One region of the Vreelandella aquamarina genome, then DNA from elsewhere that is predicted to be linked to it. Evidence: predicted binding sites of a transcription regulator. Region 1 holds the regulator's gene; each other region holds the start of a gene.
What was found. The regulator sigma-54, encoded in region 1, starts transcription at its own class of promoters, with help from an activator protein. The targets are predictions, from matches to a motif close to TGGCACNNNNNTTGCTNT.
Positions count from the first base shown of each region.

Region 1 (7,498 bases):
GTGGGCGATGACACGGATACCCGTGGCAGCATTCACACGGGCAGTTGGCTTGTGGATGCGATGACCGTCGCTGGCAGCTAATCGTTGACGCGGAGTCGGTTACTGGTCTTCGTCAAACCGCGCGTCGAACAGCGCTTCGATGGCATCGAGCGCTTGTTCGGCGTCTTCCCCTTCCGCAGCTACAGTGAGCTCGGTGCCGCAGGGCGCCGCGAGCATCAGCAGCGACATGATATTAGCGGCATCGGCTTTTTGCTGCTGCTTGTATACGTGGATGCTGGCAGAAAACTGCTGGCCACACTGAACCAATTTGGTGGCCGCGCGGGCATGGAGGCCGCGCTGGTTGGTAAGGGTTAACGTTCTTTCGGGCACTCTGGTTCCTTTTTGCCGAGTGGGTCTTTGAATAAAAAGGCTTAGGGCGTACGGGTGGTCGCGGTGGTGGGGCTTGGCGCCACGGGCTCTTCGCTCAGCGTGTACTGCAGCCCCAGTTCGCGATGTCTCAACTGCACTTCTCCGGTCTGCTTAACGAGCCGCTGGGCGAGCTGCTCCACCATGTAGACGGAGCGGTGCTGGCCGCCCGTGCAGCCGATAGCTACGGTCATGTAGCTACGTTGGCTGTTTTGGTAGGCCGGTAACCACTTCTCCAGCCAAGCCTGAATATCGCTGGCCATGGCTTCCACTACCGGGTAACCGCTCAAGAAAGCGACGATATTGGCATCGCGGCCAGTATATTGCCGAAGGGTAGGGTCCCAGTATGGGTTGGGCAGACAGCGTACGTCGAAGACCAAATCCGCATCCAGCGGAACGCCGCGTTTATAGCCGAAGGACTCAAAGGTGAGCGTGAGCTGATGCTGGCGCTGGTGGGCCACTTGATCGGTAATGCGGCGGCGCAAATCGTGGACGGAGAGCCGAGACGTATCGATCAATAAATCGGCGAGATCGCGTATTTCATGTAGCGTCTCCTCCTCTTTGTTGATCGCCTCTTCCAGCGTCATTTCGCTGTCGCGAGTGAGGGGGTGGCGACGACGAGTGGCGGAGTAGCGCTCCAGCAGAATGCGTGCGTCCGTGGTTAGATAGATCACCTGAAAACGAATGTCTCGCTGGCGTAGCTCTTCCAACAGCGCTGGCAGACGCTCCAGCGCGATGGGGAGGTTGCGCGCATCGATGCTAACGGCAATACGGGTGCGTTCGCCTTGAGCGCGTAGCTCATCGATCAGCGAGCCCAGCAGCATGGCAGGTAAGTTATCGATCGCATAATAGCCAAGATCCTCCAGCGCTTGTAAGGCGATAGATTTACCGGACCCCGAACGGCCGCTAATGATCACCAGTTGCATAGCGTCTCTCTTGGCGTATGAGCGTAGGAAATAAACAGTGATGGACGTGTGAGTATCTTACGCGGCCTGTTCGCGTATCTTGGCCGTCATCAGGGTCAATAACTCTTTTTGACTGCTGGCTTTGCGTAACTGTTGACGGGTATTCGCATCGTTCATGATCGTCGCGACTTGCCCAAGCAGAGCGAGATGCGTGTCGTCCGCCTCTTCGGGTACGAGCAACACGAACACTAGATCGACTGGGTCGCCATCGATGGCATCGAAATCGACCGGCTCGGCAAGTTTCAAAAAGCCAGCGATGGGCGAGCTACAGTGCGGGCTACGTGCGTGGGGGATGGCAACGCCGTTGCCAATTCCCGTGCTGCCGAGACGCTCGCGTCCAATCAGGCGGCTAAACACTTCTTGGCTATCGAGGCTGGGTGTGTTTTGGGCGATGAAGGTGCTGAAAAACTCCAGCACCCGTTTTTTGCTGCCCCCGGGCACGTCGTAGAGTACGCGCTCCGGGGGAGGATGGTTTCCAACGTCATTGAGTTAACGCACGCCTGCGCCCTGGGCGCGAGCTTGTGCTTTTTCCTTGTGTTTAACGAGTTGACGATCGATTTTGTCTGCGAGCGCATCGATAGCGGCATACATGTCGTTATCGAGGGCTTCGGCATGAAGGTCGGCACCGGCGGCATGCAGCGTACAGGCTGCCTGCTGGCGTTCCTTCTCGACAGATAAGGTCACTTGCACCGTGGTGATGTTGTCGTAGTGGCGTTCGACGCGTTCCAGCTTTTCGTTAACGTAGTCACGCAAGGCGTCAGTCAGTTCAACGTGATGACCAGTGATGTTTACTTGCATTGACGTGCTCCTTATCCATCGGGCTGTACTTCGATTGTAACCCTTTTTGCGCTATTGCAAAGCCCCTGCGTCGAGTTTGTCACGCTCTACCGTTTAACTAGCGTAAACGGCGGCGCTCACTGGACGAGGGAATACCCATCGACTCGCGATATTTCGCCACCGTACGCCGGGCAACGCTGATGCCTCCCTCCTCAAGGAGGGTCACCAGGCGACTATCGGAGAGCGGTTTACCCGACGGCTCCTCTTGTATCAGTTTTTTGATCCGTGCACGGATGGCGGTGCTGGAGTGGCTATCGCCGCCATCGTGGCCGCTGACTTGGCTCGAGAAGAAGTACTTCAACTCGAACACGCCTCGTGGCGTATGTATGAATTTCTGCGTCGTCACGCGGGAGATCGTGGACTCGTGCATCTCCACGGCCTCGGCGATGTCGGCCAGGATCAGCGGTTTCATGGCCTCTTCGCCGTGCTCTAGAAAGCCGATCTGGCGGGCGATGATTTCACGACCTACTCGCAGAAGCGTGTCATTACGGCTGGAAAGGCTTTTGATCAGCCAGCGAGCTTCTTGGAGGTGCTCTTTCAAGAACTGGTTGTCTTGGCTCTTGTCGGCACGTTTGATCAAACTGGCGTAATCGGGCTGGATACGCAGGCGCGGCAGCGCCTCCGGGTTGAGCTCTAAGTGCCAGCCCTCGTTGTCATGGCGCACGACCAAATCGGGCGTGATATAGCTGTCGTCGGTCACGCCGTAGGCGCTGCCTGGGCGTGGGTCAAGGCTGCGAATTAAACGGATGACGTCGTCCAACTGCTCGTCATCCAGGCTCAGGCGGCGCTTGAGTAGCCGTAAATCGTCTTTGCCCAAGGCTTCGAGAAACTGACGCACCAAGCGTTTTGCGGGCATCAGTAGCGGGGTGTCTTCAGGCAGCGCGGCCAGCTGAAGCATTAGGCACTCGCGCAGGTCACGGGCAAACACGCCGGTGGGCTCGAACTGTTGTAAGCGCAACAGGGTGTTTTCTACTTCACGCTGGCTCAGGCTGTCGTGGCCTTGCGCCTTGAGGCCTTCGCGGATGTCGTTGAGCGGTTGAGTGAGATAGCCGTTGGCATCCAGTGCATCGATCAGGCTTTCGGCAATGGCATAGTCGCGGGGAGAGAAGTCGGTCATGGCCAATTGCCATAACAGATGGCCATGAAGGCTTTGGCCTGCGGCTTGGCGCTCGAAGTCGGGTCCTTCGCTGCTACCGCCCAAGCTACCCATGTCTTGGTAGGTGTCCGACCAGTCGCTGTCTACGGAGAGTTCGTTGGGAATGCTGTCCGACCACTCGGCCTCTTGAGGCTCGCTAACAGCCTGTTCGCCAAACTCATCCTCTTGTTCGAGCATGGGGTTAGCGTCCAGCGCTTGCTGAATTTCTTGACGGAGGTCCAGCGTGGAGAGCTGTAGCAGGGCAATGGCCTGCTGCAGCTGAGGTGTCATGGTCAGCTGTGTGCCGATACGCAATTGGAGAGAAGCTTTCATGACCATCTGAGAACCACTCGTTAATCAGAAAGCTCCACCCTAGAGCGAGTTATGGCTCTGTGCAAGTGCAATAAGCATGCCACTAAAAGAAAAGTTTGGTCAGTCCAGTGTTTAGAGGCGGAAGTCTGCGCCTAGATAGACATCACGAACCTTCTGGTTATTGAGAATCTCCTGGGCGTTTCCACTGGCGATGATATGGCCGTCGCCAACGATGTAGGCAATGTCACAAATATCCAGGGTTTCGCGCACGTTATGGTCAGTGATCAAGACGCCGATGTGGCGTTTTTTCAGTGCGCGGATGATGGTTTTGATTTCACCCACTGAAATAGGGTCGACCCCGGCAAACGGCTCGTCGAGCAGAATGAATGCGGGCTCGGTAGCGAGTGAGCGAGCGATCTCCACTCGGCGGCGCTCGCCCCCTGAGAGGCTCATGCCCAGGTTGTCGCGAATGTGGGTAATATGGAAATCTTCGAGCAGTGACTCGAGGCGTGCTTCCCGAGCGCTGCGGTCCAGCGCTTTGCGCGTCTCGAGAATCGCCATGATGTTATCGGCCACCGAGAGCTTGCGGAAAATGGAGGCTTCCTGGGGAAGGTAGCCAATCCCGGCCATGGCGCGCTCATGCATGGGCGCATGAGTCAGGTCGACGTCGTCGATACCGACGCTACCGGCATCGGATTTGACCAGTCCAACGATCATGTAAAACGACGTGGTTTTACCCGCCCCGTTGGGCCCCAGCAGGCCGACGACGCTACCCTGAGCGATTTCCAGGTTGATATCTTTCACGACCCGACGGCGTTTGTAGCTCTTCGCTAGGTGATGGGCGTAGAGCGTTTTGACAGGTGCGGAATCTGCAGAGGTTGATGCTGCCACGTGGCCGCTCCCTATTGTTCGGGCTGAAGAGTCATGCGAATGCGCTGGTTGTCGCTACCGCTCACGTCGGAGCGTGCTTGCACCACTTCCTGGTCGATGAAGTACTCCAAACGCCCCCCTTGGAAACGGTCGCCTTGCTGGGTCAGTTCGGCTTGGTCGATCAGCTCGACACGGCGTTCGGCGACATGGTAAACGATACGACGCGCCCAGCCCTCCATGGGGGTTTCTTGATCTTCGAGCTGATTGCGCAGGTAGGCGCGCTCACCCGTGGCAATAGCACGTGACAGCTCGCCTGCGTCGTTGCGCTGAATTTCGACGCGTTCGCCGCGCAGTTGCATCTCGCCCTGGCGAATGTCCACGTTGCCTGAGTAAACAGCGGTGCCAGCGCGCTGGTCGAGGTCCAGGCGGTCGGCTTCGACCTCGATGGGGGCTTGGCTTTGTGCCATGGCCGCCGTGGCGAGGGGTAGGGTTAACGCAAAGAGTGCAGTGCGGAGAGAGGCGTTCATCGCGACTCCTCAGGGTTACGAGTGGCAGGCGGGTGGACGCCGCGCACGTTATTGGTCAGGCGGACTTGGCTGTCATCGAGCCAAACGTCCATGCGGGAGGCTTCCATGCGCTGCGGCGGCTGCTGCAACAGCACGGGCGTATCGCTCCAGGCATGGCGCGTCACGCCATCGTAGTTTAATTGCTGCGTGTCGAGCTGCCAGCCCTCTTCGGGAGCCAGTAGCCGGGCAGACCCTCTTAGCGTCAGGGCCTGGGAATCGGTATTCAAGGTGCCGGTGTCTGCCGTGGCCAGCCACTCCCGCTGTTCGCTGTCGAACAGCGTCGCGCGCGGCGACATGACATCGGTCATGGCCGTTTGAGGCGTATGGACCAGTCGAGGCGTGACCAGCGACTGCTGGATAGCGCCTGTCTCGCCAAACAGGGTAATTTCGGCGTTCTCCAACACATGCCCAGGCTCCTGGGCACGGGCCTCCTGATCGATCTCACCCTCTTGCGGGCCGCGCGGGTCCAGCCAGACCAGCAGTCCGCCCAGGGCCACGACCATCGCCGTGATCCACACCCGTTTTCTGACTCTGAGACCCATCACGAGTGCCTGTGAAGATACGTGTCGAGCACGGCATCCCAGTGCCCTTGCGAAGTGAGCAGCGTATCGCAAATTTCACGTACCGCGCCGTGGCCGCCTAGCCGTTCCGTGATCCAATCGGCATGGGTGTGCATGTAATCAGGCGCATTGGGGACCGTGATGCCGACGCCGCAGCGCTTGATGGGAGCGAGGTCAGGCAGGTCATCACCGCAGTAGGCCACCTGCTCGAGGGTGATATCCAGTCGTTGGCAAAGCGCGCGAAGCGTCGTGAGCTTATCTTCGCAGCCTTGGTGAACGTGGCTAATGCCGAGCGCCGCCGCGCGCTGGCTGACCATGGGCGAATCGCGTCCGGTAATCAGTGCCACGTGAATGCCGACCCGCTTGAGCAGTTTCAAACCATGCCCGTCTTGGGTGTGAAACGCTTTGATTTCGATGCCGTCCGCCTGAAAGTAGAGGCGGCCATCCGTCAAGACGCCATCTACGTCTAGCGCGAGGAGTTTTACACGGCGAAGTCGGTCGAGTAGTGCATCGGGTAGGGCCATATAGCCTCCTTAACATCCATGGCGAAAAGCGTTATCACGCAGTTAAATCACACCGCTGGCTAGCAGATCGTGCATATGTAGCGCGCCGATGGGGCGCTGCTGCTCGTCGACGACAGCGAGCGCGGTTATCCGGCTATCTTCCATAATACGAACGGCCTCGGCAGCCAGTACGTCAGGGCCGATACGTTTGCCTGGGCGCGTCATGACATCGTCGACGCGCACGTCGCGCAGGTCATGAAATTGATCTAATGTGCGCCGAAGGTCGCCATCGGTATAGACGCCCGCCAAACGGCCTTCGCTGTCGATGACGCAAGTGAACCCCAGCCCTTGGCGCGTGATCTCCAATAGTGCATCGCGCAGCGGGCTTCCCAAAGCGACCTGGGGAAGCCTTGAGCCATCGTGCATTAGGTCACGCACCCGCAACAGCAGGCGCTTACCCAGACTGCCACCCGGATGGGACAGCGCAAAATCCTCTGCGGTAAAGCCGCGTGCTTCGAGTAGGGCAACGGCCAGAGCGTCGCCAAGAGCCAGTGCCGCCGTGGTTGAGCTAGTAGGCGCGAGGTCCAGTGGGCACGCCTCGCGTTCCACGCCGCTGTCTAAATGGGCATCGGCGTGGCGGGCAAGGGTAGAGCCTGGACGCCCGGTCATGCTGACCAGCGGGGTGCCAAGCCTTTTAAGAAGTGGTAGGAGCGCCGTCACTTCGGCGGTTTCGCCGGAGTTGGAGAGCGCGAGTACTACATCGGTACGGGTAATCATGCCCAAGTCGCCGTGGCTGGCTTCACCTGGGTGTACGAAAAAGGCGGGCGTGCCGGTACTCGCCAGCGTCGCTGCAAGTTTGCCCGCGATGTGTCCTGACTTGCCCATGCCGGTGACGACTACCCGGCCTTGACAGGCGAGGATGAGCTGGCAGGCGTGATCGAACTGTTCGTCCAGTTTGGCCTGAAGGCCGCCGATGGCCGCTTGCTCAATTTGCAGCGTTCGCAGCGCACTTTCACGCAGTTGGCTGGGTGTAGAGAGTGGCTGGCCCATGGCATGTCTCGTTTTCATAGAGTGAATAGGTAGCAAGTAAGAATAACATCTTGCGGCGCTATTTAGCTAAAGCGTGGCAAACTCACCAGCCTCGTGGCGATGCATACGCCGTAAAAAGGTTGGCGTAGTAATCATTTGCGCCGCTGTTACTGAGAGTAGCGTTAAGATACGATGTTCGATAATATTTCGAAAACACTGTTTTTTAAACTGCCCCGTGACTTGTCGGTTTATACTGACGCGTTCTGGCATCAACGATGAAGGTCAATCAGCACATGACGGATGTTCCCTTCATACA
Region 1 is NZ_CP024621.1:2,376,704-2,384,201, reverse strand. Features, by position in the region: gene pmbA (metalloprotease PmbA) at 1-81, shown strand, start outside; gene CTT34_RS11595 (HPr family phosphocarrier protein) at 100-369, opposite strand; gene rapZ (RNase adapter RapZ) at 411-1,331, opposite strand; partial or broken gene ptsN (PTS IIA-like nitrogen regulatory protein PtsN) at 1,389-1,855, opposite strand; gene hpf (ribosome hibernation-promoting factor, HPF/YfiA family) at 1,860-2,168, opposite strand; gene CTT34_RS11575 (RNA polymerase factor sigma-54) at 2,266-3,681, opposite strand; gene lptB (LPS export ABC transporter ATP-binding protein) at 3,787-4,545, opposite strand; gene lptA (lipopolysaccharide transport periplasmic protein LptA) at 4,557-5,051, opposite strand; gene lptC (LPS export ABC transporter periplasmic protein LptC) at 5,048-5,632, opposite strand; gene CTT34_RS11555 (KdsC family phosphatase) at 5,632-6,174, opposite strand; gene CTT34_RS11550 (KpsF/GutQ family sugar-phosphate isomerase) at 6,217-7,203, opposite strand; gene CTT34_RS11545 (ATP-binding cassette domain-containing protein) at 7,476-7,498, shown strand, end outside.

Region 2 (7,498 bases), 1.3 Mb from region 1:
ATCAAAGGTTTTACCCATGATTTGGTAGTTGCGGGCGGTCTCTTCGGGCGCTTCGTATCCCAGCTCGCGCATCACGGTCTGGGCATCGGTGGCCAGGTACACATCCCGGGCAATCTGCTGATAATCCACGTCGCCTTCGATATAGCCCCAGCGCTTCATTTGCGTCAGGATCCACACCGCCATGGAGTGCCAGGGGAAGGGGTCGAAATCGATGCGGTCCGGCACGTTCTGCACGCCGCCTAAACCGTCGGCAAAGCGCCCGGTGAGTACCTGTTCAATCACCGTGACCGGCTGGTTCAGGTAGTTCGTCGGGGCAATGGCTTCGGCAATTTCTGAGCGGTTAGCGGGGTCTGAAGAGTACTGGGTGGCATCGATAATCGCCCGCAGCAGTGCGCCATAGGTGTTCGGGTTTTCGCGGGCAAAGCGGGCGCTGGTGGCAAAGGCGCAGCAGGGGTGGCCGTCCCAAATCTCTTTGGTCAGCAGGTGAATGAAGCCGATGCGTTCAAACACCGCGCGCTGGTTGAACGGGTCGGGGGATAAGAAGCCGTCGATGTTGCCTGCCCGCAGGTTGGCGACCATTTCGGGCGGCGGAATCACGCGGATTTGAATATCTTGATCCGGGTCTAAGCCGTGCTCGGCCACGTAGTAGCGCAGTAGGAAGTTGTGCATGGAGTACTCGAACGGTACGCCAAAAGTGAAGCCTTTCCACTGCTGCGGGTCGCGCTTATCCAGGTGGTCGTTATGTAGCACAATCGCCTGGCCGTTGATGTTTTCTACGGCGGGCATAATGAACGGCTCTGGGGTAGAGCCTGCACCGAGGGTCATCGCCAGCGGCATGGGCGTTAGCATGTGGGCCGCGTCGTATTCACGGTTGAGGGACTTGTCCCGCGCTACCGCCCAGCCAGCGGTTTTAATCACCGAGACATCCAGGCCGTAGCGCTCATAAAAGCCCATAGGGTGGGCCATGATAATGGGCGTGGCGCAGGTGATCGGAACGAAGCCGACATTAAGCTGGGTTTTCTCAAGCGGCCCTAAACTCTCTTTCACTGCGGCTTTAATCGAATCTAGGGGGAACAGGCTCGCCAGCGCCGCAGCGGCCGTCCCGCCACCTACCAGCTTCATAAACTGGCGGCGGTGCATGTCGCTATGGCCAAACATGCCGCGCACCAGCGCGCTTTCGACCATGCGATCCATCACATCATCGGCACTATTCGGCGTGGACGCCGCTGTTTTCGTGGTTGGCGGAGTAGACGACGTAATAATGCTGGGTTGGGAAGAGTGGCACTGATGACAATCGCACTGCCGTCCGTGAATCAGTGATTGGCGATGATCAAACGGGTTGCCAAGACTGCTGTGGTCGTTGTTCTCTTTCATGGACGTTCACCTCACAGGAGCAAAAGGGCTTTAAGCTGCGCCGTCTTGGTGCGAAACGTGTCCCTGCGGCGCTACTTAGTAGATAGCGACTTACGTGCCATAACGTCTTATTTTGGATTTAATACAATAAAATCAAATACTTAATATTTTTCATGGCGGCATTTTTCGAGTAGCAAAAACTCACGATATTTCGTTGATAACGATATTTCGTTGTTTAAATAACGAAAGTTCGTGATTGGCCCGTTGTTTGTATGGAGTAAGCGACATCCTGCTGGCAAATGAGGAGCCTGCGATGCACGCTGCCACCCTGAAAGATGACGCTCACCCGTCCTTAACGCTGATGGCTCACCACACGCCGTTGGCCATGGTGATTATTGACCCACTGAGCGACCGCTTAATTGATGCCAATACCGCAGCGTGTCAACTGCTGTTGATTCATCACGAGCAGCCGCTCGCTACTCCTTTTAGCCACCGTCTAAGCGCTTCATTGCCGCTATGGGTCAGCTTTACCGATGAGGTGCTGACGACCGGCCAAGGCTGGTCGGATGATTTAGTGCTGTTGGATAGCGTCCGCCAGCCTCGCCGTGTCGAGGTCTATGGGCAGCGCTTACACGACTCCTCACAGCTATTGCTGACGGTGATAGATCGCAATAAAGCCGAGCAGCGCCGCGCCAAGGCTGAGCTCAGCCGCCAGCACCGCCAGGGGGAGGTGGGTTGGCAGCGGGTCGAGCAGGTGTTCGAGCGTATCGAAAAGCAGAACCAGCTGATTCTCAGCGCCGCCGGGGAAGGCATTTATGGCCTGGATGCGGAGGGGAAAACCACGTTCGTCAACCCGGCTGCCGAACGCATTCTCGGCTGGAACACGGAAGATATGGTGGGCCACGATGCGCACTTAATGTTTCACCACACCCACGCCGATGGCAGCCACTTTCCGGTACAGCAGTGCCCCATCCATGCCTCGTTTAGCGATGGCCAAGTGCACCATGTGGATGACGAGGTGTTCTGGCATAAAAACGGCGAGGCGATTCCCGTGGAGTACACCAGCACACCGATCTTTGAAATGGGCCGACTAGTGGGGGCCGTCGTGCTGTTTCGCGATATTCGCGAACGTAAACGGGCCGAGCAGCAGCTGCGCGATGCACTGGAAGAGGTGGAGTCGCTCAAGCGCCGATTGGAGCTGGAGAACCAGTACCTGCAAGAAGAGATTAAAGCCGAGGTCAACCACCGCAATATCGTCGGCAACAGCCCAGCGGTCGCCAAGCTGGTGCAGCAGATCGCCATGGTGGCCCCCACCAGCGCGAACGTGCTGATTAGCGGCGAATCGGGCACGGGCAAAGAGCTGATTGCCCGGGCGATTCATGCAGGCAGTACCCGCAGCGACCGGCCGCTGATCCGCGTGAACTGCGCCGCGATTCCTCGTGACCTCTTCGAGAGTGAGTTTTTTGGCCATGTAAAAGGCGCCTTTACCGGTGCGGTACAAGACCGGCCAGGGCGCTTTGAGTTGGCCCACGGCGGCACGCTGTTTCTGGATGAAGTGGGGGAGATCCCGCTGGAGCTGCAGAGCAAGCTGCTGCGCGTGCTACAGGACCAGCAGTTCGAGCGGGTGGGGGATAACCGCACCCGCGAAGTGGACGTGCGGGTGATTGCGGCGACCAACCGCGAGCTAAAAGAGATGATCGATGCCGGTCAGTTTCGCGAGGATCTCTACTTCCGTTTGAACGTTTTTCCCATCGATTCCGTCCCGTTACGAAAACGTATCGAAGACGTCCCGCTGCTGGCGCGCCACTTCTTGCATCGCGCCTGCCTGAAAATCAACAAGCCGGGCGTGCGAATACCGCCAGCTCAGCTAGAGGTCCTCGCTCGTTACCCGTGGCCGGGCAACATTCGTGAATTGGAGAACGTGATCGAACGCCAGGTGATCGTGACCCAGGATCAGCGGCTCTCTTTTGATGATTTGCTACTGGCAGAGCCGCTATCCCGTCATACGACGTTCAACATACCGGCGCAAGATCATAGCGCGCTACCTGAACACCCGCTCACCGAGCAAGCGCTATGTCACCAGCAGCGCTGCAATGCGCTAAAAGCGTTGAAAGCGGCAAAGGGCAAAGTGTCTGGAGCGGGAGGGGCGGCGGAACTGTTAGGGATGAAGCCGACGACGCTGGCCTCACGTCTACAGAAATGGGGCGTCGATCCGCAGCAATATCGCCAGCGTGGTCGCAAAAGTGCGCCCACCAACGATGCTTTGGACTAAGGTAAGGAAGGATCCGCTTGACATCAGTGTTGTACACACAAATCAGGCAAGTTCAAGTCTAGCATACATACATGAATGTAACTATAATGCCACTCTTTCAGAATGGCGCTCTGCCGCGCCGTCTTACGTTGACACCTAGAGGCAATCCCATGCGACTAGCACACTGGGCAGTCAATGCCCCCTTTCGCCCCCTGTTGTTAGCAGTGCTCACGTCTTCGTTCATCCTACCTGCCCAAGCGGCCGACTTGGTGACCATTACCCGTGATGCGCTGAATAACAACGCTGCCCTGGCCTCTGCACGGTCTGAGTTTTCCAGCGTCGAGGCGGCACGAGACGTTGCACGTGGCGGACTGTTGCCGCAGGTGAATGCCTCCGGTAGCGCTACGCATAACGAGCAATTCGAGAGCCAGGGCTCTGCCCGCAGTGCAGGTACCGGCACCGGTGCTGGAGCGGGTTCCAGCGCTGGCGTCGGCGTCAGTGACGATAGCTATAACACTGTCTCCTTGACGCTAGAAGCCACCCAGGCGCTGTTCAACGCGGTCACGCGCCAGGAAGTCAACCAGGCAGAGCGTCAGATTGATCAGCAGGTGTATCTGCTGGCCGCCACCGAGCAGCAACTGCTGATCGATGTGGCAAGTGCCTACTTCGATATTCTACGCGCCCACGAAGTGTTAGAAGCGCGCTTGGCCCAAGAGCGTGCCATTGGTCGCCAGCTCGAGCAGGCCCGCGAGCAGTTCGAAGTCGGCCTGATCGCGATTACCGAGGTAGAGGAAGCGCGGGCGAGCTTCGATCAATCTCGCGCCGATCGCATTGCCGCCGAGAGCAACCTGCAAGTGGCGTTTGAAGTATTAGAGCAGCTCACGGGGCAGCGTTATGCCAGCATCGAAGCCCTGGGCGACAGCATGCCCATCGCGCTGCCGACGCCCACCGACCGTGACTACTGGGTCGAGCAGTCTCTGGAGCGCAACCCGCAGGTACTTGCCCAGCAGGCGGGTATCGAAGTCTCCCGTGTGGGGGTAGAGCTGGCCCGCGCGGGTCGCTTGCCCACCGTGCAAGCGTTTGCCAACTACCAGTACGCCGACAGCGATAGCGAGCTGGTCAGCGGTTACGACACGTCTGCTCAGGTCGGTGTGTCAGCGAACGTGCCGATTTACACCGGCGGCAGTACCAGCGCCAGCATTCGTCAGGGCACGTTCCAGTTAGAGAGCAGTCAGTACGACTTCGAGTCTCAGCGCCGCACCACGATTCAGCAGGTTCGCTCGCTCTACACCCAGGTCAGCAACAACGTCGAAACGGTCGAAGCGCGCCAGCAGGCCATCGTGTCCAACCGCAGCGCCCTGGAAGCGACCCGCGCCGGTTACGAAGTGGGAACCCGTAACATCGTCGACGTGCTGAACGCCGAGCAGAATCTCTATAACGCCATCGCCAACTACGCCGAAGCGCGTTACGACTATGTCGTGAATCTGTTGTCGCTGCGCCAGCAGGCGGGACTGCTCGACGTGGACGCCATCGAAGAAGTGAACGCATGGCTCACCGGCGATGACGTCAACTTCACCCTACCGGAAAGCAACGAGCCCGACGCGTACCAGCGCGCGATGGACATTGGCGCGCCGCCCACCCCAGGCGCCTAATCTTCGTTGTGCATGCCCCCGTGGCGATCGGTCAATGTTTAGAAAAATGAATGGGAAATCGACGCATGAAAAGAGTGATTCACTCAGGTAGAGCGAGTCTAGTGACGCTGATCGCCGCGTTAGCGCTCACGGCATGTGGTCAGGAGCAGCCACAAGAGCAGCAAAGCCAGCAGGAAGCGCCGCCCCACCCGGTGGAAGTCGCTGAAATAGCGCGTCAAGACATACCGCTGGATAAATCCTACCCCTCGCTGCTACGCAGCGACAGCGAAGTGACGCTGGTGGCGCGGGTGAGCGGGTTTCTGGAAGAGCGCCACTTCGAGCCGGGCCAAATGGTGGAGCAGGGCGACCGGCTTTATACCATCGAGCCTGACCTTTATCAGGCGACCGTCAACCAGCGTGAAGCCGACCTGCAAAGCGCTCGCGCCGAGCTGGCACGTGCCCAGCGGGATGCTCAGCGTTTCGAGCAGTTGCTGAGCCAAAACTCCGTTAGCCGCCAGCAGTACGACCAAGCGCTTGCCGAGCAGCGCGTGGCGCAAGCCAACGTGGCCCAGGCGGAAGCGGCGCTGACCAGCGCCAATTTGGATTTAGGCTACTCCAACGTGACGGCACCGGTGTCCGGCATGATCAGCTTGAGCCAGATCAACGTCGGTAACCTGGTGAATTCGGGCACCGAGCTCGCCACGATCACGCCGCTGGATCCGCTGGAAGTGCGCTTCCAACTGCCCCAGCGGGATGCCTTCGAGCTGCGTCGTCAGCTTGGCAACGACGGTGATGCTTCCCAAATCACCGCTCGCCTACAGGTGCCTGGGCTGGATGGTAGTGAAGGCAGCGAGCTGGAAGGTCGTTTGGACTTCCTCGGCTCCCGCGTGGATACCGGCACCAGCACCGTGCAGGCCTCGGCGACCTTTGCCAATCCCGATGGCGCGGTACTGCCCGGCCAATTCGTACGCGTGCGCATCGAAGGTTTGAAACGCTTCGACGTACTGGCCGTGCCGGAAATTGCCGTGACCCAAGGTCTGATGGGCCCGCTGGTCTACGTGCTGGATGACGAGAACAAAGCTCGCGAACGCACCGTTCAGTTAGGCGAAGTCGCAGGCCCCTGGCAAATCATCCGCAATGGCTTGGAGCCAGGTGACCGCGTTGTCGTCGGCGATCCGGCTGGCTTGGAGGCGGGCGTCGTGATCGACCCTCAGTCGTTTAGTGGCGACGCTGCTGACCTCGTGGAAGAGACCGAGCAAGAAGAAGCCCAGGAAGAAGCGGAAGCCGCCGACGCGATGCAACAAGCCGACGGCGCACAACCCGCTGCTGAAGGGGAAGAGGGCGCGCAATAATGAATTTCTCTAACTTCTTTATCAGCCGCCCGATTTTTGCCACGGTACTGGCAATTATCGTCACGCTGGTAGGTGTGATGGCCATGCGAGTGCTGCCGATCGAGCAGTACCCTAGCGTGGTGCCGCCCACGGTATCGGTTCAGGCCCAGTTCCCAGGGGCGGATGCCGAAACCGTGGCACAGACGGTCGCTGCGCCGCTGGCCGAGGCGATTAACGGCGTCGAGGACATGCTCTACATGACCTCCAACAGCGCCGATAATGGCACCATGAGCCTGAGCGTGGCGTTCAACATCGGCACGGATGGCGACATCAATACGATCAACGTCAATAACCGTGTTCAGGGGGCACTATCGCAGCTGCCCGAGGCCGTCCAGTCTCAGGGAGTGACCGTCGAGCTGCGGTCAGACTCGATCCTGATGCTGGTGGCCTTGACCTCCCAGAGCGGTGATTATGACAAGATCTATATGCAGAACTACGCTACGCTCAATATTCTCGATGAGCTGCGCCAAGTGCCTGGGGTGGGTAACGCCGAGGTACTTGGCGGTGGCGAGTTTGCCATGCGTATCTGGATGGACCCTGACAAGCTAGCGCAGTACGACCTTACGCCTAGCGAAGTGGCCAGTGCCATTCGTGCTCAGAACACCGAAATCCCCGCCGGTAACTTGGCCGCGACGCCACAAAGCGAGCCGCGCGCCTATACCTATACGATTACCGCCGGTGGACGTCTCACGAGCACTGACGACTTCCGCGAAATCTTCCTGCGTACCAACCCCGATGGCTCATCGCTGCGTCTGGAAGACGTCGCACGGATCGAGCTGGGTGCCTCCTTTTATGGTGTCGATGCGCGTTTGAACGGCGATGCCATGACGCCGATCATTATCAACCAGCAGCCGGGGGCCAACGCGCTGGAA
Region 2 is NZ_CP024621.1:1,047,890-1,055,387, forward strand. Features, by position in the region: gene CTT34_RS05125 (CmpA/NrtA family ABC transporter substrate-binding protein) at 1-1,374, opposite strand, end outside; gene CTT34_RS05130 (sigma 54-interacting transcriptional regulator) at 1,667-3,625, shown strand; gene CTT34_RS05135 (TolC family outer membrane protein) at 3,775-5,256, shown strand; gene CTT34_RS05140 (efflux RND transporter periplasmic adaptor subunit) at 5,322-6,587, shown strand; gene CTT34_RS05145 (efflux RND transporter permease subunit) at 6,587-7,498, shown strand, end outside.
Region 2: CTT34_RS05125 (CmpA/NrtA family ABC transporter substrate-binding protein) is a predicted target of sigma-54. The motif match lies at 1,457-1,474, and genes of this name have one in related genera.

Region 3 (7,498 bases), 1.2 Mb from region 1:
GGTGCAGCACGGTTACTTTGCGCGCAATCGAGCGTACAAAGCCCATGTCGTGCTCTACCACCACCACCGACTGCTTGCCAGCAAGCCCCGTGAGCAGCTCGGCGGTGCGCTCCATCTCCTGCTCGGTCATCCCGGCCACCGGCTCATCTACCAGCAGCAGGCGCGGGCGCTGCATCAGCAGCATGCCAATCTCCAGCCACTGTTTTTGGCCGTGGGAGAGAATACCGGCGGGCTGAAAGCGCAGCGCAGTCAGGCCGATGGTTTCCAGCACGTCGTCAATGCGGTCTTTGATCTCCCCGGTCATGCGGGCAGTCAGCGTAGGGAAGATGCGCTTGTCGGCAGCCATCGCCAATTCCAGATTCTCGAATACGCTGAGCGCTTCGAACACCGTGGGCTTCTGGAACTTGCGGCCAATGCCGAGGCTGGCGATTTCTGGCTCGTTCATCTGTAGCAGGTTATGGCGGCTGCCGAACCACACGCTGCCTTCGGTGGGGCGGGTTTTGCCAGTAATGATATCCATCATGGTGGTTTTACCGGCCCCGTTGGGGCCGATAATGCAGCGCAGCTCGCCATCGTCGATGGTCAGGTTCAAATTATTGATCGCCTTGAAGCCATCAAAGCTGACGGTGACATCTTCCATATACAGAATCGGGCCGTGGCGCACGTCGACCGGCGAGGCCTCGGTGGCCATAAAATCAAACACCCGATCCCGCGCTTTTAGCGATTGTAATAGGCTCATGCGGCGGCCTCCTTGGGTGGGTGATCATCCTCTTTGCGGCGCTTGAGGTGGCCTAACAGCCCCGCTACACCTTTGGGCAGCAGCACCGTGACCAGCACGAATAGCGCGCCCAGAGCGAACAACCAGGCGTCGGGCATAATGCCGGTGAAGATGGTTTTGGCGTAGTTGACCAAAATCGCGCCGATCACCGCGCCGTACAGCGTGGCCCGGCCACCCAGCGCCACCCACAATACAATTTCAATCGAGAACAGCGGCGAGAATTCGCTGGGGTTAATAATGCCCACTTGCGGCACATAGAGCGCCCCGGCAAGGCCCGCCAGCATAGCCGAGACCACGAAGACAAACAGCTGGAAGCGCTCGACGCGGTAGCCAATAAAGCGCGTACGCGCCTCGGCATCCCGGGTCGCTACACATACCCGGCCCAGTTTGCTGGTCACGATTGCCCGGCAGAGGATATAGCCCAGCGCCAGCGCCACGCCGGTAGCAATAAACAGCCCCAAGCGCGTGGCATCGCTACGCAGGTTAAAGCCCAGCAGCTCGCGGAAGTCGGTCAGGCCGTTATTGCCGCCAAAGCCCATTTCGTTGCGGAAGAAGGCCAGCATCAAGGCAAACGTGAGCGCCTGGGTAATAATCGAGAGATACACCCCCGTTACCCGTGAGCGGAAGGCTAAAAAGCCGAACACCAGCGCCAGCAGCCCCGGTGCCAGTAGCACCATGGCAAAGGCAAACCAGGCCATATCGAAGCCGTGCCAGTACCAGGGCAGGCTGTCCCAGTTCAGGAACACCATAAAGTCTGGCAGTACCGGGTGGCCGTAGGTGCCACGATCACCGATTTGGCGCATCAGGTACATGCCCATGGCGTAGCCGCCAATGGCAAAAAACGCCCCATGGCCCAGGCTCAAGATACCCAGGTAGCCCCATACTAAATCGACCGCGACCGCGAGCAGCGCGTAGCTTAGGTACTTGCCGAACAGGTTAACGGTGTAAGCGTTCACATGCAGCGGGTGCCCCTGGGGCACCGCCAGATGCAGCACGGTGACCAGCAGCAGCGCGGCAAACAGCACGCCGAGGAAGGTCTGGGTGGCCCGCTCACCGAACGGGCGGGTGAGCCAAAACTGGCTGGATGTTGCTTGCGTCATCATGGGTTAGCCCTCCGCAGCCCGGCCCTTCTGCGGGAAGAGTCCACGCGGGCGTTTTTGAATAAACAGAATGATGAAGACCAGCACGATAATCTTGGCCAGCACCGCGCCCGCCCAGGGTTCCAGCACCTGGTTGATCACCCCCAGCGAGAGCCCTGCCACCAGCGTGCCCCACAGGTTACCCACGCCGCCGAACACCACCACCATGAACGAGTCGATGATGTAGTTCTGGCCCAGGTTGGGGCCCACGTTGGTGAGCTGGGAGAGCGCCACGCCCGCCAAGCCCGCCACGCCGGAACCCAGCGCAAACGTCATGATATCCACGCGGGTGGCGCGAATACCCATAGAGCGCGCCATGGCGCGGTTCTGGGTCACGGCACGCACTTCAAGCCCTAAGCGGGTGCGACGCATAATCAGCATCAGCGCAGCGAACACCACCAGCGCAAAACCCAGCACGAACATCCGGTTGAGGGTCAGCGAAAGCGCGTCGTTGATCACCAGCGAGCCGCTCATCCACTCCGGCGTCACCACGGTGCGGTTGAGCGGTGAAATCACCGTACGCACCAGCTGCTGTAGAATCAGGCTGATACCGAAGGTTGCCAGCAGGGTTTCCAGCGGGCGGCCTTTGAGGAACTGGATCACGCCCCGCTCAATGGCAATGCCCACCAGCGCCGCCACCATAAAGCCCGCCGGAATTGATAGAATCAGCGCCAACCCGGGCTGGCCCGGCAGCAGTTGCTGCATCATCCAGGTGGTGTAGGCGCCCAGCATCATCAGCTCGCCGTGGGCCATGTTGATCACGCCCATCACGCCAAAGGTAATCGCCAGGCCAATCGCTGCCAGCACCAGCACCGAGCCAAGGCTCAAGCCGAAGTAGAGCGTTTCCAGGCCCCGGTTAATCTTGAGCTGCTGCTCAATGCCTGCCAGCGCGGTGGCTGCTGCATCGGCAACAATCGGGTCTTCACTATTCGCGGCACGGCCTAACGCCACGCGAGCACGCGGGTGAAGGCTGCCGGTGAGCGCCTCGACACCCGCCATCTCGCCCTGCTCGGCGCGATAAATCGCCACCGCTTGGGCCAAGCGCGTGCGAACGTACTCATCTTCCGCGTCAGCAATCACCGGTTCCAGCGTATCGGCCAGCTCGCCGTCCACTTCGCCCAGCAAGCGGTCGGCGGAAGTGCGGCGGCGCTCGACGTTAGGCGAGTAGAGGTCCACCACGGCAATGGCGCTGCGCAGCTGGTTGCGCAGCGCGTTGTTGATACCGATGCGGTCCAGGTCGCGGCGGGACATTTCGCCCAGCGACTCGTTGGTCAGCGCATCGGCCACCGGCCAGTCACGGCCACGGTTCTCGAGCACCAGCACGAAGCGGCCATCGTCGATGCGCTGAAGGCGGCCATCCAGCAGCGCCTGCAGCCAGTCGCGGGCACGCTCATCATCGCTTTGCAAAATAGCGGTAATGGCTTCGCCTTTATCGCGGTAGGAGTCCACATCCAGCGCGGTTAACAGCGCGAGTGCGGCTTGGTCATCGGGGGTCGAGGAGCTGCTTTGTGCCTGCGCCGACACGGCGGTGCCGAGTAGCATCAAGCACAGCAGCCCCAAGGAAAGGAAACGCCTCATGGGGTTCTTCCTTTGGTGATCAAATGGGGGAGATAGCGTGCTCCCCTACTGCGCCATTGCGCTGGCGCAGTAAGGGACGGAAGTTACTCGGCGAGCGCTGCTTCGGCTTCTTCTGCTGCGGTGCTGCCACCACAGGAACCGTTCACAACGTTAAAGTTGCCGCACTCCATGGGCTTGCGCCAATCAGAGATCAGGTCACGGGAGCCCGGCAGGTAATCCGACCACGCATCACCGGCCACGGTAGAGGGCGTTTGCCAGACGATATCGAACTGGCCGTTATCCTGAACTTCACCAATCAGCACCGGCTTGGTGATGTGGTGGTTAGGCATCATCGCCGCGTAACCGCCGGAGAGGTTCGGTACGGTCACGCCGATAATCGCGTCTTTCACCGTATCCACATCGGTGGTGCCCGCTTTACGCACGGCTTCGGCCCACATGTTGAAGCCAATGTAGTGAGCTTCCATGGGGTCGTTGGTCACCGACATCTCGTCACCGGTGTGCTCAATCCAGGCGTCGATAAAGTCGTAGTTGGCGTCGGTATCAACGCTCATGAAATAGTTCCAGGCGGCTAGGTGGCCCACCAGCGGCGCGGTGTCGATACCAGAAAGCTCCTGCTCACCCACCGAGAAGGCGATGACCGGAATGTCGGCGGCATCAATGCCTTGGTTAGCCAGCTCGCGGTAGAACGGCACGTTGGCGTCGCCGTTAATGGTGGAGATCACGGCGGTGGGCTTGCCCTCTTCACCAAAGCGGCGAATTTCGGAGACGATGTTCTGCCAGTCCGAGTGACCAAACGGCGTGTAGTTGACCATGATGTCTTCTTCGGCCACACCGTGCTCATCTTTCAGGAACGCTTCCAAGACGCGGTTGGTGGTGCGCGGGTAGACGTAGTCGGTGCCGATCAGCGCGAAGCGCTCGATACCCACTTCGTTGATCAAATACTCAACGGCAGGAATGGCCTGCTGGTTGGGCGCGGCACCGGTGTAGAAGACGTTTTCAGACGACTCTTCGCCTTCGTACTGCACCGGGTAGAACAGCAGGCCGTTGAGCTCTTCTACCACCGGCAGCACCGCTTTACGGGAAACGGAGGTCCAGTTGCCGAAGATCACATCCACTTCTTCCTGGGCCAGCAGCTCGCGGGCGCGCTCGGCAAACAGCGGCCAGTTAGACGCGGGGTCGACCACCACGGCTTCTAGCTGACGGCCCAGCAGGCCACCGGCTTCGTTCTGCTGCTCAATAAGCATTTCCACGGTGTCTTTCAGGGTCGATTCACTGATAGCCATGGTGCCGGAGAGCGAGTGCAAAATACCAACTTTGATGGGGTCGTCGTCTTGGGCCACCGCTTGCGCGCTGGCGCCCATCACAGCGGCGGTGATCAGGGCAGTGGCGAAACGGCTAAGGGTACGTGGGTGTGTCTTGCGCTGCAGTGTGGTCACTTGAACCTCCTTGCGCCCCTTATGGTTGGGGCTCGTGTTTGGGGTACCGCGACCAAGCGTTGTCGTTATTGAGGCGACGGGGCACTTGGTGCGTCCACTCGTGGGTCGCGAGTTACAACTCGTATTCACACGTCGCCATACACACTGCAAGGGGTGCGCCAATGTGGAACAAAGGCCACGATTAAAAATACAATCAAACACTTAGCTGTGTACAAAAAATACCGCTCAGACCACTTAGCACCAAGATGACGCAACGCGGCGGCGCCCATGCACGATTGTTATGCACCACCACGACGCTTTGCACCACGGGCGAAGGTGCACCATAAAAAAAGCGCCCTCGCAGACGCGAGGGCGCTTTCGGGGTCCGCCAATAGTGTTAGTTCACAGCAGCAGCGGCTTTCGTGCGACGTTTTTTGAGCAGCGGCAGGCCAAGCGACAGCACGGCGATGACCAGGAGCGACAGCGAAATCGGCTTGTCGATAAAGGTAGTCCAGTCGCCACCGGAGATCTGCAGCGCCCGGCGCATGGACTCTTCCATGATGTTACCGAGAATCAGCGCAAGGATCAGCGGCGCAGTGGGGAAGCCAAACAGGCGCATGCCCAAGCCCAGCAGGCCAAAGCCCAGCAGTAGCAGCAGGTCAAAGACGCTGAAGCTCATGCCGTAAACGCCGATCATGCAGAAGATCAGAATCATCGACAGCAGCAGCGGGCGCGGCAGGTCGAGGATTTTAGCGATCAGCGGGATCAGCGGCAGGTTCAGTACCAGCAGGAAGATGTTGCCGATGTACATACTGGCAATCACGCCCCAGGACACATCCGGACGCTGCTCCAACATCATCGGGCCAGGCGTCACACCCATCACCAGCAGCGCGCCCAACAGGACCGCCGTGGTACCAGAGCCCGGCACACCCAGAGTTAACAACGGCACGAAAGAGCCGGTACAGGCGGCGTTGTTGGCCGCTTCCGGAGCGGCTACGCCCTTGATGTTGCCCTGACCAAAGGTGTCGCCATCTTTCGCCAGGCGCTTCTCCATGCTGTAGCCCAGAAAGGAGCCAATGGTGGCGCCCGCCCCCGGCAGTACGCCGGTAAAGAAGCCCAGTACGGAACTGCGGCTAATGGGGCCCGCAATTTTCTTCACTTCACCGCGGCTCAGCTTCAGCGAGCCAATCACGTTGCGCGGCACCTCTTTACCACCGCCACCACGCAGCAGCATGTAGAACACTTCCGCCAAGGCGAAGATACCCAGCGCCACGACCAGGAAGTCGATGCCGTCGAGCAGTTGAATCGAGTTGAAGGTAAAGCGTTCGGTGCCGGTTTGCGTGTCGATCCCCACAATCGAGATCATCACTCCAATAACCGCCGCAATCAGGCCTTTCACCAGCGACTTATCTGACAACGACACCACCGCCGTCAGGCCCAGTACCATCAGTGCAAAGTACTCTGCGGGGCCAAAGCTCACCGCCACCTTGGAGAGCAGCGGGGCCACCAGCATCAAAAAGACCACCGAGACCGTACCGCCAATGAAGGAGGCGTAGGCGGCAATGGCCAGCGCCTTACCCGCCATGCCCTGCTTGGCCATCGGGTAACCATCGAAGGAGGTCGCTACCGTGCCCGCCACGCCGGGGGCGTTGAGCAGAATGGACGACGTCGAGCCGCCGAAGATAGCGCCATAATAGACCCCGGCCATCAGAATCAACCCAGAGGAGGGCTCCATGGCAAAGGTGATTGGAATCATCAGGGCCAGCGCGCTGATCGGCCCCAGGCCGGGCAGCATGCCGATAATAGTACCCGCAAACACACCGGCGAATACGTAGGCGATATTGATTGGCTCAAGCGCGATGCCAAAGCCGTACATCAGATTGTTTAAGGCATCCATGGGAGTGTCTCTCGTTAAAACCCGCTATAGGTGCATCCGCACGCCATGCTTAGAACGGCAGTACGCCGGTGGGTAGGTAAACATCCATTACCCGCGTCATGGTCAGGTAAAGGGCCAGTACCACACCCAGCGATACCGCTAGGTTGACGCCATGGCGGCGATAGCCGTAATAGGCGGTTAAACCCACGCTTAGTAGCGTGGAGGCCAGTACAAAACCCAGCGGCACCAGCAGGAACGCATAGGCGGCAATGGCCAGCGCGGTCACGATGACACGCGCCCAGGGAGTGAACAGCAGCGGTCCGTTAGTGGCCTCATGGTCGATTTCATCAGCCCCAGCAATGGCGCTCGGCTTTTCAAAAAACAGCAGCGCGGCCAGTAGCAGCAGCGACACACCCAGCACTTTGGGGAAGAGGTCTGAATCCACCGGGCGCGGCAGAGGAAACGTTGGAATTTGCCAGGCCATGGCCAGATAAGCAGCCGCTACCAGTGCTAGTACGAGCGCTAGCCACTGGTTAACATTTAATCGAGTCATTGGAATTTCTCCGAAGATGCCAACGCAGTTGCGTTAGCCCTCGCGGTAACAGATAGAAGCATCCGGCGGCGCAGAGCCGCCGGCGTATCTCTAACGGGCGCTGGCGCTTACTGGCGCAGCAGGCCCAGGTCGGTCAGCACGCTGCTGAACTGCTCTTGC
Region 3 is NZ_CP024621.1:3,602,054-3,609,551, forward strand. Features, by position in the region: gene urtD (urea ABC transporter ATP-binding protein UrtD) at 1-739, opposite strand, end outside; gene urtC (urea ABC transporter permease subunit UrtC) at 736-1,881, opposite strand; gene urtB (urea ABC transporter permease subunit UrtB) at 1,885-3,495, opposite strand; gene urtA (urea ABC transporter substrate-binding protein) at 3,579-4,931, opposite strand; gene CTT34_RS17010 (tripartite tricarboxylate transporter permease) at 5,308-6,807, opposite strand; gene CTT34_RS17015 (tripartite tricarboxylate transporter TctB family protein) at 6,857-7,339, opposite strand; gene CTT34_RS17020 (Bug family tripartite tricarboxylate transporter substrate binding protein) at 7,447-7,498, opposite strand, start outside.
Region 3: urtA (urea ABC transporter substrate-binding protein) is a predicted target of sigma-54. The motif match lies at 5,075-5,092, and genes of this name have one in related genera.

Region 4 (7,498 bases), 1.5 Mb from region 1:
GAGTAATCGGCAGCAGTTTGGCTCGGCCATTCGCCGTAGCAAACCGGCCATCTTCGAACAGCCTTGCCGTGCCGCGAGGAGCCTGCTGAGTCACGGGCCACTGGATCGGTGCGAGCGCATCATAAGCCGCTTGGCCCAGGCCTGCCAGCCCTGAGATATCGAACAGCCGCTGGGTATCGCCGCTATTCTCATAGCCAGAGAGGCGTGCGTGCTCATCGAAAATCTCCCACGGGTGGGTGTAATCGAAGGCTTCCCCTACGCCCAAGCGTTTTGCCACTTCACAGAGTATCCACCAGTCGTGCTTCGCTTCGCCAGGAGGAGGCAGCATCCCCCGCTGGCGGGAAATTCGCCGCTCTGAGTTAGTCACCGTGCCATCTTTCTCCGACCAACCCGACGCGGGCAGCACGATATCCGCAAAGGGCAGCAGGTCGGTATTGGCAACGCACTCCGAGACAATTACCAGCGGGCATTTTGCCAGCGCGCGTCGCACTTTCTCCCCATCCGGCATGCTCACCGCCGGATTGGTCGCCATCACCCACAGGGCGGTAATCTCGCCACGCTCGATGGCATCAAAGAGCTCTACCGCTTTGTAACCCGGGGCGTCAGGCAGTGCCGGATTTAAATGCTTGGTGGTCCAGAAGCGGCTGACCAATTCACGAGCGCCCTGCGTGTGGTAATCCATATGCGCCGCCAGTTGATTCGCCAACCCACCCACTTCTCGCCCGCCCATGGCGTTGGGCTGGCCGGTGATCGAAAACGGCCCCGCCCCCGGCAGGCCGATTTTCCCACCCGCTAGGTGGCAGTTGATAATCGCGTTGCACTTATCGGTACCGCTGGAGGATTGATTCACCCCCTGGGAGTAGAGTGTGACCACGTGCAGCTGGCTGGCGAACCAGTAGTAGAGGGTTTCCAGGCGTTCAGGGTCCACATCACACTCGCGGGCAACGGCTTCCACGCTGCCTGCACTCTGCCTGGCAGTGCTCAGCGCGTCATCTATCCCCTCGGTGTGGCGTTCTAGGTACACGCTATCCAAGCGATTGTGGGCGTCCATCCACGCCAACAGCCCGTTAAACAGGTAAGCATCGCTGCCCGGACGAATGCCTAAGTAAAGATCTGCAATTTCGCAGGTGTCGGTCACTCGGGGGTCGATCACCACGACCCGCATCAGCGGGTTGCGCTCTTTGGCTACCTTCAAGCGCTGATAGAGCACCGGATGATTCCAGGCAAGGTTAGACCCCACCAGTACCACCAGCTCTGCCTCTTCTAGGTCTTCATAGCTGCAAGGCACCGCATCGGCCCCAAAGGCGCGCTTGTAGCCCGCCACGGCAGATGCCATGCAGAGCCGCGAGTTGGTATCCAGGTGAGGGGTCCCCAAGAAGCCTTTAAACAGCTTGTTGGCAACGTAATAATCTTCGGTTAAGAGTTGCCCAGACAGATACGCCGCCACCGACTGCGGGCCATGGGCGCTGCGCTGCGCTTGCAAGCGTTCGGCGGTGGTGGTGAGCGCCTGCTCCCAAGAGACCTCCTGGCCGTCCACGCGCGGCCTCAGCAAGCGCCCCTGCTCGCCCAGGGTTTCGTGCAGCGCGGTGCCTTTTACGCACAGGCGACCGTAATTAGCTGGGTGCTCGCGGTCTCCTTCGACGGCGATGAGCTGACCGTTCTCCAACGTGGCGGTAACGCCGCAGCCGACGCCGCAGTAGGGGCAGGTGGTTCGGACGAGCCGATTGGCCTGTGGCATGGCAGTTTCCTCCGGCGTTAAAAAGCAAAAAGCGCCCAAGCTAGCCTCGAAAGAAGCCTGCCTGGACGCCGTTGTCTCAGGGGCACCGCTTACCGGGTGCCGTACTCATCAGTGATTTGCTGCAGTTGGTATTGTTCGACGCAATTAGTCGTTGTGATCGTTATGGGCAAAGACCCTGCACTGAGCCGTTGTTGCTTGTTACTGGAATAACTGCAAACCCTGCGCCCACTCTGCTCTAAAACCATTAAAATACTTAATAAACAATCATTTATAAACGCAGCCTGCATTTCTACTTTTCGCGAAAGGCATGCCCTTTGTCGAATAATCGGTTGAAGAGAGTGCATTAACCGCCGCTTAAGCACCAAAGTGGGGCAAGCCTAGCTAACCATGAGCGGCCTGCCGCTTCTTCATAAACGCTTAATACCCTGATTAGGCTGAATTAAATCCACCGACGGCAAAAGCTGGCGGGCTTTTTGCTCACCGTAAGGTAAGACAGTTCGGCAGCCAACGGCGGTTGCTGTGCGTTATCAACGACGCCAACGGGCAACGACGCCCCTGATACTCCCTTCTCGAAAGGGCTGTGTCAGGGGCGTTTTTTATTTGCTGAACATTATGTTTCAACCACAGGAGCTACCTATGGAAACCGCTTCCCGGTGCTCACAGAACGAACACCTCGTCATTATCGGTAACGGCATGGCTTGCCACCGACTACTTGAAGCGCTGGTGAAACATCCGCAGCGTCCCCGCCGTATCACAGTGGTGGGTGAGGAGCCGGTACCTGCCTATAACCGCATTTTGCTCTCTCCTTTGCTGGCGGGCGAATTGGCGCCTGAGGCGCTCACTCTGCAAGACGCCTCCTGGTACGCTGATAACAACATCACACTGACACTTGGCGACCGCGTGACCTCCATCGACCGCGAACGCCGCCTGCTCATCACGCACCGGGGAGACACCTTAAGCTACGACCGATTAGTGATAGCCACTGGCTCGCGCCCCACGCTGCCAGCGGTGCCTGGCATCACGCTTGACGGTGTTCATACGTTTCGTGACCTGCGCGATGCCGACGCCTTAGAAGCCATTGCTCAGCAAGGCGGCAACGCCGTGGTGATTGGCGGCGGCTTACTTGGATTAGAAGCCGCTGAAGGGCTGCGCAAACGGGGCGGTAGCGCGCTCACCGTCAGCGTTTTGCAGCGCAGCGAGCGGTTGATGAACCGCCAGCTAGACACCACCGCCGCCCAATTGCTGGAAGCCACGCTGCGCGAGCGCGGTATCACTATTGAAACCGGCGCATCGCTTGCTGCCTTGGAAGATAACGGCCACGGGCAGGTGCAGTCGGTCACACTGAGCGATGGCCGGAAGCTAGCTGCCGACAGCGTGATTGTCGCGGCGGGTATTACCCCCAATGCGGAGCTGGGCCAGCAAAGCGGGCTTATGTACGACCGCGCCATTGTGGTGGATGGGCACCTCACCACCTCAGACGACCACATTTATGCACTGGGCGAATGCTGCCAGTTCGAGCAGCACACTTACGGGCTGGTGGAACCTATTTGGCGACAGGTAGAAGTGCTGGCCGCCGTGCTGTGTGGTGAACACCCAGCGGCGTATCAAGAAGCCCCCACGGCCACCAAACTCAAGGTCAGCGGAGTGAGCCTGTTTGCCTTTGGCCCCACCGAGCCAGCCGCCAAGCACGAAGAGCTTCGTTATCAAGACCCGGAAACCGGCGACTACTGCCGCCTGCTGCTCCATCAAGGCCGCCTTATCGGTGCGGTGCTGTATGGCGATACCCGCCACGGCCCCTGGTATTTCGAGCAGGCGCTGGCCGCGACCGACCTAACCGCGTGCCGCCACCTGTTGCTGTTTGGCGCAACCGATGCCCAAACAGCGCTCGATAACCATCTCGACAACCCTCTCGACACCCTGTCATCCCCTTTATCTCTCACCCGTGAGGCGGCTTAGCTATGGTGAATCACACAATGTCTACTCCAACCACGTCTTCCAACACGCAAAAGTTGATCATTGTAGGCAACGGCATGGTCGGCCACCATTTTGCCGAGCAGCTCGTGGAAAGCGGCGCGCTGGCAGGGTTTGAGGTGACGATGTTTGGCGAAGAGCGCCACCGTGCCTACGACCGCGTGCACTTATCCGAGTACTTTAGCGGCCGCGATGCGGAGTCGCTTGCGCTGTGCGATGGCGATTACTACCACACCCACGGCATTCAACTACGCAGTGGCGAAGCGGTCACCGCGATTGACCGCGAACAACAGCTGGTGGTGACCGAACAGGGCCACTACGCCTATGACAAGCTCGTGCTGGCTACCGGCTCCTTTCCCTTTGTGCCGCCCATTCCCGGCAACGACAGCGAAGGCTGCTTGGTCTACCGTACGTTGGATGACTTGGATGCCATTCAGGCAGCGGCCAAAAACGCCACCAACGGCGTGGTCGTGGGTGGCGGCTTGCTCGGTTTGGAAGCCGCCAACGCGCTGCGCGGGCTGAACCTGGACACTGCCGTGGTGGAGTTCGCCCCGCGCCTGATGCCCATGCAGGTAGATAGCGAAGGCGGCGAACTGCTGAAAGAGAAAATCGAAGCTCTCGGCGTTCAGGTACTCACCGAGCGGGCCACCCAGCGTATCGAACCCGGCGACACCAGCCGCCTGCGGATGGTCTTCCAAGACGACAAAGTGCTGGAAACCGACCTGATCGTCTTTTCCGCCGGTATTCGCCCGCAAGATACCCTCGCCCGGGAGTGCGGCTTGACCATTGGCGAGCGCGGCGGCGTGGTGATCGATGACCAGTGCCGCACCAACGACCCGAATATCCTCGCCATCGGCGAGGTAGCGCTGTGGAATCAGAGTATCTTCGGCCTCGTGGCACCTGGCTACCAAATGGCCAAAACGGCCGTCGCCACGCTGACGGGGGGCGATACTTGTTTTAGCGGCGCCGATATGAGCACCAAACTAAAACTGCTGGGCGTGGATGTCGGTTCCATTGGCGATGCCCACGGCAATCAAAATCCTGGCGCCCGCATGTTCCGCTACCTCGATCCGCTCACCCAGGTCTACCGCAAACTGGTCGTCACCAGCGACGGTAAGAAGCTGCTGGGGGCCATGCTGGTGGGCGATAACAGTGTGTATGACACGCTGTTGCAGTACTACGCCAACGGCATCGAGCTTCCCCAAGAGCCCGCATCGCTCATTCTGCCGCAACAAAGCGGTGCCGCCCCGGCGCTGGGGCCGGATGCCTTGCCGGAAACGGCGATGATCTGCTCCTGTCACAACGTGACGAAAGGCAGCATCTGCAGTGCCATCGACGCGGGCGCGGCGGACCTTGGCAGCGTTAAAGGCGCGACCAAAGCCAGCACCGGCTGCGGCGGCTGCGCGGCGCTGCTCAAAAGCGTGGTGGATCACGAATTGGAAGCCCGTGGCGTCGAAGTGGATAAATCGATCTGCGAGCACTTCGCCCATACCCGCCAAGGACTTTACGACATCGTACGTGTCGAAGGCATCAAGACATTCAGCGAGCTAGTGGAGAAGCACGGCAATGCCGAGACGCATCGCCTCGGCTGCGATATCTGCAAACCGGCGGTGGCCTCGATTCTCGCCTCCTGCTTCAACGAACCGATTACCGACGCCGCCCATGTGCCGCTGCAGGACACCAACGACACCTTCATGGCCAATATGCAGAAAAACGGCACCTACTCAGTAGTGCCGCGCATTGCGGGCGGTGAAATTACCCCCGACAAGCTAGTGGTGCTAGGGCAAGTGGCCCAGAAGTATCAGCTCTACACCAAGATTACCGGTGGCCAGCGCATTGACCTGTTCGGCGCACGGCTAGAAGACCTGCCAGCCATTTGGGGCGAACTGATTGAAGCGGGCTTTGAGACCGGCCACGCCTACGGCAAGTCGCTGCGCACGGTGAAATCCTGTGTGGGCAGCACCTGGTGCCGCTACGGCGTGCAGGACAGCGTGGGCATGGCGATTCAGTTAGAGAACCGTTACAAGGGCCTGCGCGCACCGCACAAGATCAAGTTTGGCGTTTCCGGCTGTACCCGGGAGTGCGCCGAAGCGCAGAGCAAAGACATTGGCATTATCGCCACCGAAAACGGCTGGAACCTCTACGTGTGCGGCAACGGCGGTATGCGCCCCCGCCATGCAGAACTCTTCGCCACCGATTTAGATGATGAGCAGCTCTACCGCACCATCGACCGCTTTTTGATGTTCTACGTACGCACCGCTGACCGTTTGCAGCGCACCTCGGTATGGCGGGAAAACCTGGAAGGCGGCCTGGACTACCTGAAGGAGGTGATTCTGGAAGACAGCCTGGGTATCAGCGATGAGCTGGAGCGCCAAATGCAGCACGTGGTGGATAGCTACCAGTGCGAGTGGGCCAACGCCATCAGCGACCCGGAAAAGTTAAAGCGTTTTAGAAGTTTCGTGAACGATGCGCGACCCGACCCTTCCATCATCATGACTTCCGAGCGCGGCCAGCTGCGCCCTGCTTAACCCAGTGACCAAAGAATCGAGGACGACCATGACCGCTACCGTACTCAAACTAACGAACCGCAACGACACTTGGCAGCCGCTCTGCACCAGAGCAGACCTCGTGCCCTTTTCCGGCGTTGCCGCTTGGCTGAACATACCGGAAGGCCCCGCCCAAGTGGCGCTGTTCTATTTGCCCGGCCACGCGCAAGAGCTCTATGCCCTGGATCACTTCGATCCTTTCTCGAAGGCCTATGTGATTGCCCGCGGCATCGTCGGCGATATTAAAGGCAGCCCAGTAGTGGCCTCTCCGATCTACAAGCAGCACTTCCGCCTGGAAGATGGCCAGTGTTTGGAGGAGGATGAGGTACAGCTGCGTACTTGGCGCGTCGCCTTCAAAGGCGATGAAGTGTGGGTGGAAGGCTAGCCGAACGCTTACCTCTAAAACGCCCCCTGCAACGCAAACAGCCGCGCCGCCTATCCAGGCGGCGCGGCTGTTTGAGAGTGACGCTCTTTATTGAACCAAAAACCGAATCAGCGCCTGATTGAACGCCTCTGGGTGAGTCGCGTTAAGCCCATGCGGGCCACCCTCGATCACCTCTAGCGAAGCGTTGGGCAGTAGCTCAGCGGCGCGTTTGCCGCTCACTTCCAGCGGTACGATGCCGTCTGAATCCCCATGGAGGACCAGCGTCGGAATGTCGATCTTGGGTAAATCCTTGCGGAAGTCGGTGTAGCTAAACGCTTTGATGCAGTCGTAGGTCGCTTTGGGAGAGGCGAACGCCGCGATATCGCGGTGATAAAGCCGGTTCGGTTCGCTGATCAGATCGCTCTTGTCGTTGGCGGTAAAGAAGCTCTTGGTGAAGTCATCCAAGAAGGCGATGCGGTCACCCTTCACGCCTTCCAGGAACTGGTGAATCGTGGCATCGTCCAGGCCGCCTTCCGGGTTATCGTCTGTTTTATACAGATACGGCGGCACTGCAGCTGCCAACACCGCTTTATTGACACGCTCGGTGCCGTAGCTCGACAAATAGCGCGCGACTTCGCCGCCGCCCATGGAGAAGCCCACCAGGGTCGCGTCGTTGAGATCCAGCGCGTCCAGCAGCTTTTTCAAATCAGAAGCGAGGGTATCGTAGTCGTAACCGCCATCCGCTTGGGTCGAACGGCCAAAACCACGGCGGTCATAGGTCACCACCTTGTAGCCCGCCTCCACTAGCGCAGGCACCTGCTGCTCCCAAGAGCGGCCACTCAGCGGCCAACCGTGAATCAGTACGACCGGTTTACCTGC
Region 4 is NZ_CP024621.1:886,603-894,100, reverse strand. Features, by position in the region: gene CTT34_RS04350 (nitrate reductase) at 1-1,738, opposite strand, end outside; gene CTT34_RS04345 (NAD(P)/FAD-dependent oxidoreductase) at 2,375-3,694, shown strand; gene nirB (nitrite reductase large subunit NirB) at 3,712-6,237, shown strand; gene nirD (nitrite reductase small subunit NirD) at 6,266-6,640, shown strand; gene CTT34_RS04330 (alpha/beta fold hydrolase) at 6,728-7,498, opposite strand, start outside.
Region 4: CTT34_RS04350 (nitrate reductase) is a predicted target of sigma-54. The motif match lies at 1,948-1,965, and genes of this name have one in related genera.